One region of the Paenibacillus sp. 481 genome, then DNA from elsewhere that is predicted to be linked to it. Evidence: riboswitches for the same ligand, from Rfam matches in the RefSeq annotation. Region 1 holds a riboswitch; the other holds the start of a gene.
The links. A riboswitch is a leader RNA that binds a small molecule or an ion and turns the genes downstream of it on or off. The one in region 1 is predicted to bind S-adenosylmethionine.

Region 2: it holds a riboswitch for S-adenosylmethionine, as region 1 does, so the genes downstream of both, metA (homoserine O-acetyltransferase MetA) here and KIK04_RS16145 (methionine ABC transporter ATP-binding protein) in region 1, are expected to answer to the same signal.

What each region holds. Positions count from the first base shown of each region.
Region 1 is NZ_CP075175.1:3,652,124-3,658,100, reverse strand. It holds gene KIK04_RS16160 (DUF2332 domain-containing protein) at 1-954, shown strand, start outside; gene KIK04_RS16155 (glutathione peroxidase) at 1,225-1,791, opposite strand; gene KIK04_RS16150 (macrolide family glycosyltransferase) at 1,970-3,217, shown strand; SAM riboswitch class I at 3,286-3,396, shown strand; gene KIK04_RS16145 (methionine ABC transporter ATP-binding protein) at 3,499-4,512, shown strand; gene KIK04_RS16140 (methionine ABC transporter permease) at 4,502-5,167, shown strand; gene KIK04_RS16135 (MetQ/NlpA family ABC transporter substrate-binding protein) at 5,215-5,977, shown strand, end outside.
Region 2 is NZ_CP075175.1:3,809,802-3,815,778, forward strand. It holds gene KIK04_RS16785 (HRDC domain-containing protein) at 273-1,328, shown strand; gene corA (magnesium/cobalt transporter CorA) at 1,484-2,419, opposite strand; gene KIK04_RS24225 (hypothetical protein) at 2,535-2,669, opposite strand; SAM riboswitch class I at 2,879-3,028, shown strand; gene metA (homoserine O-acetyltransferase MetA) at 3,155-4,099, shown strand; gene KIK04_RS16800 (aminotransferase class I/II-fold pyridoxal phosphate-dependent enzyme) at 4,096-5,283, shown strand; gene KIK04_RS16805 (PLP-dependent transferase) at 5,283-5,977, shown strand, end outside.

The sequences.
Region 1 (5,977 bases):
TTGTACGAGCATTTAGCGATGAATATCGCAGAGCATGATGAACTGCTTGAATTAGCGTCACATGCCCAGCAAAGCCAACCTGTCGCGAACTTATTATTTGCTGCTGTTCATTATTTGTTACTCCAAGGAACGCCACATGATCTAGCTCAATACTATGCAAGTCTTGTGGATGAGCCACATGAAGCTGAGCATTCGTTCGAGCATTTTGAATGCTTTTGCCGACATTACCGTGAAGAAATTGTAGCGCTTCTTAACCACAAAATCGTTCAAACGAACGAAGTTAGGCGCTGCTCTTATCTGTACCCAAGCTTCTGTTACATGTACGAACAAGGAGTGAAGCCGTTAGCATTGATTGAAATTGGTACCAGCGCAGGGCTGCAACTGATGTGGGATAAATATAGCTATTCCTATGGCTCGAGCGATAAATATGGAAATTCCGCTTCTAAGGTGCATATTCAAGCTGAAATTCGCGGGGATCGCAGTCCTTTCTTACTGGCAACAAGCCCACCCGTAACCGCGAGATACGGGATCGATTTACATCCCAATGACTTATCCAACCCTGAGCATGCCTTGTGGCTCAAAGCATTAATATGGCCTGAACATAACGCGAGAGTTGAACTGCTTGAGCAGGCAGCCAGCTATTTAGATACTGAATCGGTGCAGCTCATTGCAGGCGACGGGGTTCAATTGCTGCCGCAAATCGCGAGCCGAATTCCAACTACGTCGACGATTTGCATTTTTCATACTCATGTGGCAAATCAGCTTCCGGCGGCCGCTAAACATGCACTTGTCGAACAAGTCAAAGCATTAGGTCAAACGCGAGATGTGTTTCATTTACACAATAATATGTGGAGTGCGGATCTTCAGCTTGATTATTGGATTGATGGGACTGCCTATTCGCACACGGTAGCTGAAACGGATGGACATGGACGGTGGTTTCGGTGGAAAATGTAGGGGGAAACATGGCCTCACAGAACTCTCAAGACTCACAAAAAACAGCGATAAAAACGGGCTTGACTCAAGCCTTGGCGTATAAGATACAATAGTTTAATTTCTAACTATGGATTGAAAAAATAAGGGGATATCTCGAAAGTCATTGAAAATGACAGCGAGACATCCCTCTTTCATGTTAGGAAGCAAAAAGGGTTATTCCTATGTGACGGAGGTCACCGTAGGTAGCCCCTCATGGGCTCTTCACCTAGTGAGGACTGTAGATCCCCTATTTCACTTATTTTGCAGCGAATGACTTACGCTTCGCTCAATATCAACCGCAAAGTCAAGCGGCGATTCAAAAGGTTCATAGCGACGTACGACGTCCCCATTGGCATCGATTAAGAACTTAGTAAAATTCCACTTAATAGAATCGCCGACTAGCCACTCGGGATTTTTCTCACTAATCATCAATCTTAACAATTTAGCTTGAATGTCAGACTCATCAAAGCCGCCAAATGGCGCTTGCTGCTTCAAATGTTGAAACAATGGATGAGCATCTGCACCGTTTACTTCCAACTTCGCAAATACCGGAAACTTCACGCCATAATTAAGCTGACAGAACGAAGTCGCCTCCTCATTTGTTCCAGGTTCCTGCTCGCCAAACTGATTGCACGGAAATGCTAAAATTTCAAACTCCTGCTCCCGAAACCGATCATACAGTTTTTGCAAATCATCATATTGCGGGGTAAATGTACATTTGCTAGCCGTATTGACTAGCAACAGCGTCTTCCCCTTGTAATCAGCTAGCGAAATTACGTTACCGTTCGTTTGTGTTACTTCGAAATCGTATATACTCATTTGACCACACTCCATATTTACGTCAGTCATGTCATGCTTTTATACGTCCACATATGTTCATATCTTAGCAAAAAGGAAACATATCGGTCTATAAACTTCATGATATATTCATGAACAAGGCCTATGTAATTGCTATAATATACCTGTACTGACCATAAACATGATGGAGGTGTTTAGATTGGCTCGTGCCTTACTTGTTATTACCCCTGCCGAAGGACATGTTAATCCAACACTAGGTTTAGTCAAGCAACTGATCGACAACGGTGAGGAAGTCATTTATGTGTGTGCAGAACAATATCGTGCCAAAATCGAACGTACGGGAGCACAATTTATCTCTTATCCGTTTGATATCCATTCTTTCACTGACGACCCATCCATAAAGCCCACAGAGTATCAGCACCCGTATCAATTTGCTAATTTTATGGTTCGCGGCATTATTGAGCCGATCATTCCCGAAGTGCTGAAAGTGACGCAGGACGGCTCCTATGATTATTTAATTTTTGACTCCTTAATGGGTTGGGGTGGCACTATATTAGCAGAAAAGCTTCAACTTCCAGCCGTATGCTCCATCGCTTCGTTCGCTTTTGTTGAACCTCTAGGATCAGGGGAAGAGACGCAGGAGGAAGTTGCCACAGATGACAAATATGCTGCTACAGCTACTCCTATTGATGTTGAACAACTATACGCGAGTACGATGGAAGTGGCTCAAAAATTAGCCAATCAGTTTAATCTGCCTGTTCCTACTATTGAGGAAATTACACGCCATGTTGGGCGACTGAAAATGGTTTATACAAGCCGTTATTTTCAACCACAGGTCGAACAGTTGGATGATAGCTTTAATTTTGTCGGCCCATCTGTTGTACCACGCCATGATGCACCTTCTTTCCCAATCCATCAACTTCAAGACCTACATAAACCGATCGTGTTCATTTCACTAGGGTCCATCCTGAGCCAAAATATAGATTTCTATAAACTTTGCTTTACAACATTTCGAGATATGCCGATTCAATTCGTGCTGTCATCAGGCAAATATACGGATATGGCGCCTATTGCCGATTTGATTCCTGACAACTTTATCGTGGAACCTTTTGTTCCTCAATTGGAAGTGCTACAGCGTGCAGATGTGTTTATTACACACGCCGGCATGAACAGTACGAGCGAGGCTTTGTATTATAATGTGCCCCTCGTTACAATCCCGTTAACATCCGATCAACCGCTTGTAGCAAACCGAGTTCAGGAGCTTGGAGCAGGCGTTGTCGTTGATAAAAACAAGCTCTCTCCTGAAACACTTAGAGCCGCCTTACTAGAAGTGTTGAACAACCCTTCCTATAAGCAGCAGGCCCATGTTATTGGCGAATCATTGCGCCAAGCTGGCGGCTACAAGCAAGCGGCGCATACGATTATGAGCTATTTTGCCAAAGTATAAATAAAAAATATAATTGACAAAAATATCTTTCGTGTATATGATTGGTCACAACAAAAAAATTGAATCATTTCTTATCAAGAGTGACTGAGGGAATAGGCCCGTTGACGTCCGGCAACCTTACCATAGAGTAAACGGTGCTAAATCCTACAGAATGTGTTCCACGTTCTGAAAGATAAGTCGTTCGATTACGATACGAATGAAGCCTCTTTCGGAATGTGAAAGAGGCTTTTTTATGTTTAATAGTCTTTTTACCAGACTAACAACTAGGGGGAGTGAGCGAGATGATCGAGATTCAACATCTGGTAAAGGAATACAAGACCGCAACGTCTACCGTTATTGGCGTCAATAACGTGTCGCTAACGATAAACAAAGGCGAAATCTTCGGCATTATCGGACGCAGTGGTGCAGGAAAAAGCTCTCTGCTACGCTGCATCAACTTGTTGGAAGAGCCTACGTCAGGAAAAATCATTGTCGATGGCATTGATCTAACCCGCTTAAACGGTGAAGGGCTTCGCCAAGCCCGCCTCAAAATCGGGATGATTTTTCAACATTTTCATCTGATCCGTTCCAAGACGGTCTATGAAAATATTGCGTTCGCGCTGAAAGCAAACGGAAAGTCGACTGCCGAAATTCAAGCCCGTGTGCCAGAACTGCTCAAAATGGTTGGCTTGTCTGACAAAAGTGACGTGTACCCTTCACAATTGAGTGGCGGGCAAAAACAACGCGTAGGTATCGCCCGCGCCCTAGCCAATGAACCACATGTCTTGCTGTGCGATGAAGCGACGTCGGCCCTTGATCCCGAGACGACCCAGTCCATTTTGCAGCTCTTAAAAAAAATTAATCGCGAGCTCCAGCTCACGATCGTCCTGATTACGCACGAAATGGAAGTCGTGAAAGACATTTGTGATCGGATGGCTGTGATGCAAAACGGCGATGTCATCGAAGAAGGAAATGTGTACGAGGTGTTCGCCGATCCGAAGCATCCGACGACGAAAACGTTTTTGAGCACGCTATTTCAATTCGAGCTGCCAGAGCGACTACTACAGCAGCGCAAAGGGGCCATCGTCAAAATTCATTTCGTTGCCCCGCAGGCGGAGGAAGCAGTCATTACCGATATGCTGCAATCGTTTCAAGTAAAAGGCAACATTTTGCACGGCAAGATCGATTACATACAAGACAATCCGCTTGGCATTCTTATTTTAGAGCTAATCGGAGACGACGCAGAAGTTAAGCGGGCTATCGCTTATATTGCAGAGAGAACCCACCGACTGGAGTTGATACATCATGCTCATTGATTCTCTAATTCAGCTACTGCCTGACCTGAACAAAGCTTTTTTACAGACGATTTATATGGTTGGTATTTCGCTGGCCGCCTCCTTAATCGTCGGACTTCCAATTGGTATTCTATTGTTTATTACAGATAAAGGCCTTTTCCTTGAGCATACGCCTACCAAAAATGTGCTCGGCTTTATCGTCAATCTTGTACGTTCGATTCCATTTATTATTTTGCTCGTTACGCTGTTACCTTTAACAAAGCTGATTACAGGCACTACGATTGGCCCAACAGCAGCTTCTGTGTCCTTATCCATTGCGGCAATACCCTTTTTCGCCCGCTTAGTTGAAACGGCATTGCGCGAAATCGACAAAGGCGTCATTGAAGCCGCAGTCGCAGTTGGCGCGAAGCCATGGATGATCATTAAAGACGTGCTACTCCCTGAAGCAAAGCCTGGCATTATCCAGGGCATTACGATTACGGCCATTAGCTTAGTTGCGTATTCCGCAATGGCAGGTACAGTCGGCGGCGGCGGAATTGGAGATTTAGCCATTCGCTTCGGTTATTATCGCTATGATAACACGGTGATGTTAACGACTGTCGTTGTTCTTGTCTGCTTAGTTCAATTGATTCAGTACGGCGGGGATTTCATCGCTAAGAAAGTAGATAAACGCTAAGGAAATCGGTTCCATTCACCATCACAACTAGACGGAGGTATATTCATATGAAAAAATTCGCAACGATCCTTTCCATCATTTTATCCATTGGTCTGCTCGCAGGCTGCGGCAGCAATTCGTCCCCTGCAAGCGGAACAGGCGCGGCAACCGAAGAAATCAAAGCGCTTAAAATCGGTGCCACTGCCGGACCTTACAGCGATATGGTCACAAAAGTAATTAAACCGATTATGGAGAAAAAAGGGTACACCATCGAAGTCGTTGAGTTCAGTGATTATGTACAGCCCAATAATGCGCTCTCCAACGGAGATATACACGCAAACTTGTTCCAGCACAAAATTTACATGGAAAATTTCGCGAAAGAGAACGGCATCCAATTGTCTGAACTCATTCCTGTACCAACAGCACCAATGGGCATCTATTCTAATAAATATAAAAATCTTGATGAAATCGCAGCTGGTAGCACGGTAGCAGTCGCAAGCGACCCGACGAATCTTGCACGTACGTTAGGACTGCTGCAAGATGCAGGTCTCATTACGATAAATGACAACGTTGATCCACTCCGTGTCTCAGAGAAAGACATTAAAGACAATCCGAAGCAACTCGTGTTGCAGCCGCTTGAGGCTGCGCAACTGCCGCGTGCTGTTGATAGCGTTGACCTGTCACTCGTTCCAGGTAACTTCGCCTTGGCGGCGAAGATGGACTTGTTGGATGCCCTTCTGCTTGAAAACATGCCGGATGACTATCGCAACCGTGTCGTCGTTAACACGGCTGATTTGGACAAGCTGTTCGCAAAAGATTTGAAAGCAGCCG
Region 2 (5,977 bases), 160 kb from region 1:
GATGAAATATTTGCTAATGAATGCTTATTATGAATAGATGAAAGTATGATTAGGAATTGACACACGAACGTGACATGCTATAATTTAGTTAAATTCATAACTAGGACGAGGAAGCACCTCTTTGATGAGCCATAGGCTATTCAAAGGGGTGCTTTCTTTTTTTATTTTACTTTGACGCGTTCTTAGATGAATGACACAGGGCAAATAGATGCACCTCACAACATGCGAAACAGACGACATGTCCTATTACATACTGCGAGGAGGAAATGGTAATGAAATTGATTTGGATGGCTATGCTTGAGCTTAGTAAAGATTCGGATACGGTGTCACCTAGCCCACCTGATGAGAAGTCTAATGAATATGGCATTATAACTGCTGGTGAGCAGGATGGGAACTGGGTAGTGTGCTGGGAGCGGGAAGGGAAGTCGCTAATCTGGTACGAGGGCACGATGTGGGTAGAAATGCGTGCAGCTTTACGGCGTGGCATGGCCAGCTTGTTGAGCGCAGGTTATCGTTTATCGCTTGGGTTTTCGCCAGAAGCTAACATGCATGAGCGGCGCATGCGCGAACGTCAAGAATGGATAACATGCTATGCGGATTTGCACCATCCTTCGCCGTTGTATGAGCAACTGGCCAAGTGGCGTCGTGAAACAGCGGGCAAGTTAAAGCGAGCTCCTTATTGGATCGCGACTAATCGCATGTTGCGTATCGTAAGTGCTTTTGTGCCGCATACGCCGGAGGAACTTAAGCAATTGCCCGGGTTCGGCGATGCGAAAGTCGCCTCATATGCCGAGGATATTTTGGAGGTGACGCGAACAATGGAGCGAAAAACGACGTTCCCGTTAGACTGGGTGCAGGCTGCAGTGACGGAAGCAGAGTTTGCGAAGTGGATCTATGAGCAAGAAGAAGATAAGCAAGCCGCGGAATTGTTGAAAATAACCGAGCGTCGTCGTTTGCTCGAAGGGGTTCAACTTGGTGAGCGCATTGAGCAATTGATGACACGCTTACAGGTAGACAGACGGGAGATTATTGTACGCATAGAAGCGATGGAGCAAGAAGGATTCAATATGCAGGAGCTTATTGAGCGGGAGCTCGTTGATTTGCCGCAGGATGAGCGTTCTGCTATAGAGCATGCTTTGTCCGATTTGGGTGATAAATATTTGCGGCCTGTACTTGTGCGAGCTTATGGAGAGATGGCATTAGAGAAGCCTATGGTGGAGTTGCAGCCGATATACGAGCGGATTCGCCTGTTGCGGCTAGTGCGTCGCGAGCACAATGGGCAAAGCGAGAAGAGCGAGCAGGGCGGTGATGCCAGAAAAATTGCATAAGGGAAGATAGCGTACAAATGGTATACATACAGAACGGATTCGTTCAGGTAGGTTAAACGCCAATCAGGTGAGCGATGGCTTCTAGGATTATGAAAAGCCCGCTGTCCCCGTATGAGTAGGGAGCAGCGGGCATAATAGGAACCGTTGTAACAACGTTATAGCCAATCTTTTTTGCGGAACAAATAAAACATAAACCCACCAAGAAGAAACATAAAGCCGATTGCAAATACAGATCCGTATTTCGTATCCATAAAAGGAATATAATCAAAGTTCATCCCATAAATACCTGTGATAAACGTAAGTGGCATAAAAATAGTCGTCATCGCTGTAAATACACGCATAATTTCGTTGGCACGATTTGCAATGCTCAATTGATACGATTCACGCAAGTTCCCCATCAAATCGCGAAACGTTTCAAACGTTTCAGTTACTTTGACAGCATTTTCATATATATCGCGAAAATATTTTTGCAGGTCGTCGTCAATAAGGCGCAAATCTTTGCGATATAGCACAGTTAGCACTTCTTTTTGTGGACCGAGCCCTTTTTTCAACCATAAAATTTCGCTGCGCAAGCTAATAATTTCGTTCAAGTGCGATTTCTTAGCATTAACGAGCATTTCTTCTTCCAGATTGTCGATTTTGGCCTCGATGCGGTCTGCTACCGTAAAGTAGTTATCGACAACTAAGTCAATGAGCAAATAGAGCATCCGGTCTGGCGTACATACCTCTTGCTCCCACAGTAGGGGCTTGACCGTGCGCAGTTCGTTAATTTTTTGCTGGGTTACCGTTATTAAATAATGCTTGCCTAAAAAAGTGTTCAACGTGCGTAGAAAAATTTCTTCATCGTCAAAGCGAATGCTGTTTACCACAATAAAATAGTGGCCTTCATAAATTTCAATTTTCGGGCGTTGCTCTTCTTCATTCAAGCAATCCTCTACTGCTAGGTCGTGAATAGAGAAGAGTTGCTGTAGAACAACAAGGTCTTCGATGTCTGCATCAATCCAATAAAAGCCTTCTTCTGGCGGCTTCAATGTTGTTTCGATGTCATCAATTGGCGTGAATACGCCTTGATTGACCAGACGAATTTTCATTGCAAATCACTCCTTCGGTCTGATTCGTGTTTCAGCACGAGAACAGACGTCATCGTCAAAGTAGACGATTCGATCGAGGTTGCAACGTCGTCGGTGCACTAAGCGCAGTCCGCTCTTATCTTATAGCCAAATGTTCGGTTGGCAAATAGGTCAGCATAAAGCAATCCATGCAGCCAAGACGCGCAAGTGATCGAATCATCCTATTCAGTTGTCCGTTAACGCCGTCTCTCGGTCTGGGATCGCCATCCATCCGAACTTCACCTCATATCATTAAAATAAGGTTGTGCAAATAAGCACTTGTCTAGTATAATCCGTCGCTTCCATGCTTTCAAGGTTTTCCCTACAACGTATGCCAACGGTAAAAGATGGTGAATTTCCTCTTGACGAGCGACTCGACTTGCATTAAATTATTACCAAGTGCAACATATGCACGGCAGTTACAATTGAATATGAGTTGCAATCTTATCAAGAGTAGGTGGAGGGACAAGCCCGATGACACCCGGCAACCGGCGTTAATGACGCGGCGCTCATAGAGCGCAAGCAGCCATTTTCATAACGCACGGTGCTAATTCTTGCAGGAACGGTATGCCCGTTGCTGAGAGATGAGAGAGGCGCATATGTTTATTTTTTAACGCGAAACCTTTCTCGAATGCCGGGGAAGGTTTTTTTTGTAACCTCCTACCTGAATGTCATCATTTAACAATAAACTCGAACCCTACGAAGGAGGAGCGTCACATGCCGATTAAAATACCCGATCATTTGCCGGCGAAAGAAGTTTTAACACAGGAGAACATATTTGTGATGGATGAAACGCGTGCTTACCAGCAAGACATTCGTCCGTTAAAAATTATTATTCTGAATTTGATGCCAGCGAAAGAGACTACGGAGACTCAATTGTTGCGCTTAATCGGAAATACGCCGCTGCAAGTAGATGTGACGCTGCTTCATCCAGCTACACATACTTCTAAAAATACGTCAGCTGAGCATTTATCCAGTTTCTATAAAACGTTTGAAGATATACAGGATCAAAGGTTCGATGGTCTTATTATTACAGGAGCGCCGGTAGAGCAAATGGAATTTGAAGAAGTGAACTACTGGAGTGAGTTATGCCATATTATGGAATGGTCGAAAAAGAAAGTCACGTCCACGTTCCATATTTGTTGGGCTGCTCAAGCAGGATTGTATTATCACTTCGGTGTGCCTAAATATTCGTTGGATCACAAAATATTCGGTGTGTTTCCACACGAGCTGAAAAAAGAAAATGTACAGTTAACTCGCGGATTCGATGAAATGTTTCTTGTCCCACAGTCCCGTCACACTGAATTCCGACAAGAAGATATTGATAAGGTAGCGGAGTTAGAAGTGCTCTCTGCATCGGAAGAATCGGGCGTATATTTAGTTGCTTCAAGAGATGGCAAGCAAATATTCGTAACGGGACATTCCGAATACGATGCCTGTACGTTGCAATGGGAATACGACCGCGATGTTGAAAAAGGAATGGCCATGGATCTGCCGAAAAATTATTTTCCGGGAAATGATCCGACAAAAAGACCGTTTTCGACATGGCGTGCGCATGCGAATTTGTTGTTCTCCAACTGGCTGAACTACTACGTATATCAAGAAACGCCATTTGAATTAGACTATGCTGCTGCTAACAAGGAAGGGGTTATCACACAATGATCGAGCGCGACGAGACAAAATATCGGTTGGAGAGCCGCTTGGCTCAAATCGGTTCTATTCAAGAGCCGAACACAGGTGCAGTCAATTTTCCGATCTACCAGTCAACAGCTTTTCGTCATCCACGGCTTGGGCAAAGTACAGGATTTGATTACATCCGTACGAAAAACCCGACGCGGCAGGTGCTAGAAGACGCGGCTGCTGCTTTGGAGAGCGGTGATGCCGGCTTTGCGTGTAGCAGCGGGATGGCTGCGTTGCAGACTATATTCACCTTGTTCAGTCAAGGTGATCATCTGATTGTGTCGCTAGATTTATACGGTGGCACTTACCGTCTGCTTGAGCGCATCTTATCCCGTTTTGGTATAACTGCTTCTTATGTAGATACAAATGATATGGATGCGTTGGAGTCGGTGCGAACACCGTCAACGAAGGCGGTCATTATTGAAACACCTACGAATCCGCTCATGATGATTACGGACATCGAGAAAGTATCCGCGTGGGCGAAGACGCACGGGTTGCTAACGGTAGTGGACAACACATTGCTTACTCCATTCTTCCAACGTCCGCTGGAATTGGGGGCCGACATTATTATTCATAGCGCAACCAAATATCTTGGTGGGCATAACGACGTGCTAGCTGGACTAATTGTTACGAAAGGCAAAGAGTTGTCTGAACAGATGGCCTTTTTGCACAATTCAATCGGAGCAGTGTTGAGCCCGTCTGATTCCTATCAGCTAATGCGTGGGATGAAGACACTGGCCATTCGGATGGAGCGCCACGAATACAATGCAGAGCGCGTTGCTCGCTGGCTGACAGAGCATCCATCTATTGTTGCCGTCTTCCATCCAGCGCTTGAAGATCATCCGAGCTATGATATCCAGCGTCGGCAATCTTCTGGCAATACAGGCATTTTTTCATTCCGAGTCAAGGACGCTCGCTACGTGGACCCGATTTTGCGACACTTGAAGCTGATTGCGTTTGCAGAAAGCTTAGGTGGGGTAGAGTCACTGATGACGTATCCTGCCGTTCAGACACATGCTGATATTCCGCAGGAAATTCGCGATCAAGTAGGTGTTGACGATCGCCTGTTGCGTTTTTCAGTTGGAATCGAGCATGTAGATGACATTATTGCGGATTTAGAGCAAGCGTTGGAGGCAGCGCATAGAGAGGTGGAGGGGGAACAATAATGAGTCAGAACAAACAATTCGGCACAAAGTTGATTCACTTCGGTGGCGAGATCGACAAGACTACAGGAGCTTCGAGCGTGCCTATTTATCAGGCATCAACCTTTCATCATGAAAATATTTATGAGCCACCGGAATTTGACTATTCCCGTTCAGGTAATCCGACACGCCAAGCGTTGGAAGACTATATCGCAGTATTAGAGGGCGGGAAGCGTGGGTTTGCTTTTTCGTCCGGCATGTCAGCTATCTCTTCGGCCTTTTTGTTACTTTCCGCAGGAGACCATGTCATCGTAACAGAAGATGTATACGGTGGCACGTATCGATTGCTGACGTCGATTTTAAGTCGACTACATATTGAAACGACGTTTGTAGATATGACGAATCTCGATCTCGTTAAAGCTGCGCTGCGACCAAATACGAAAGCCGTATATATGGAAACACCGTCTAACCCGACGCTCAAAATTACGGACATTGCCGCTGTGACAGCATGGGCGAAATCGCATGGCTTGCTCACATTGCTAGACAATACGTTTATGACGCCGTATCACCAACGTCCAATTGAGCTAGGTGTTGATATTGTCTTACACAGTGCGACTAAGTTTTTGGGCGGCCACAGTGATGTGCTGGCAGGACTTGCGGTTACCGCTGATGATGCGCTAGGTCGGCAAGTGAAGCAGTTGCAGAACGGACTTGGCAC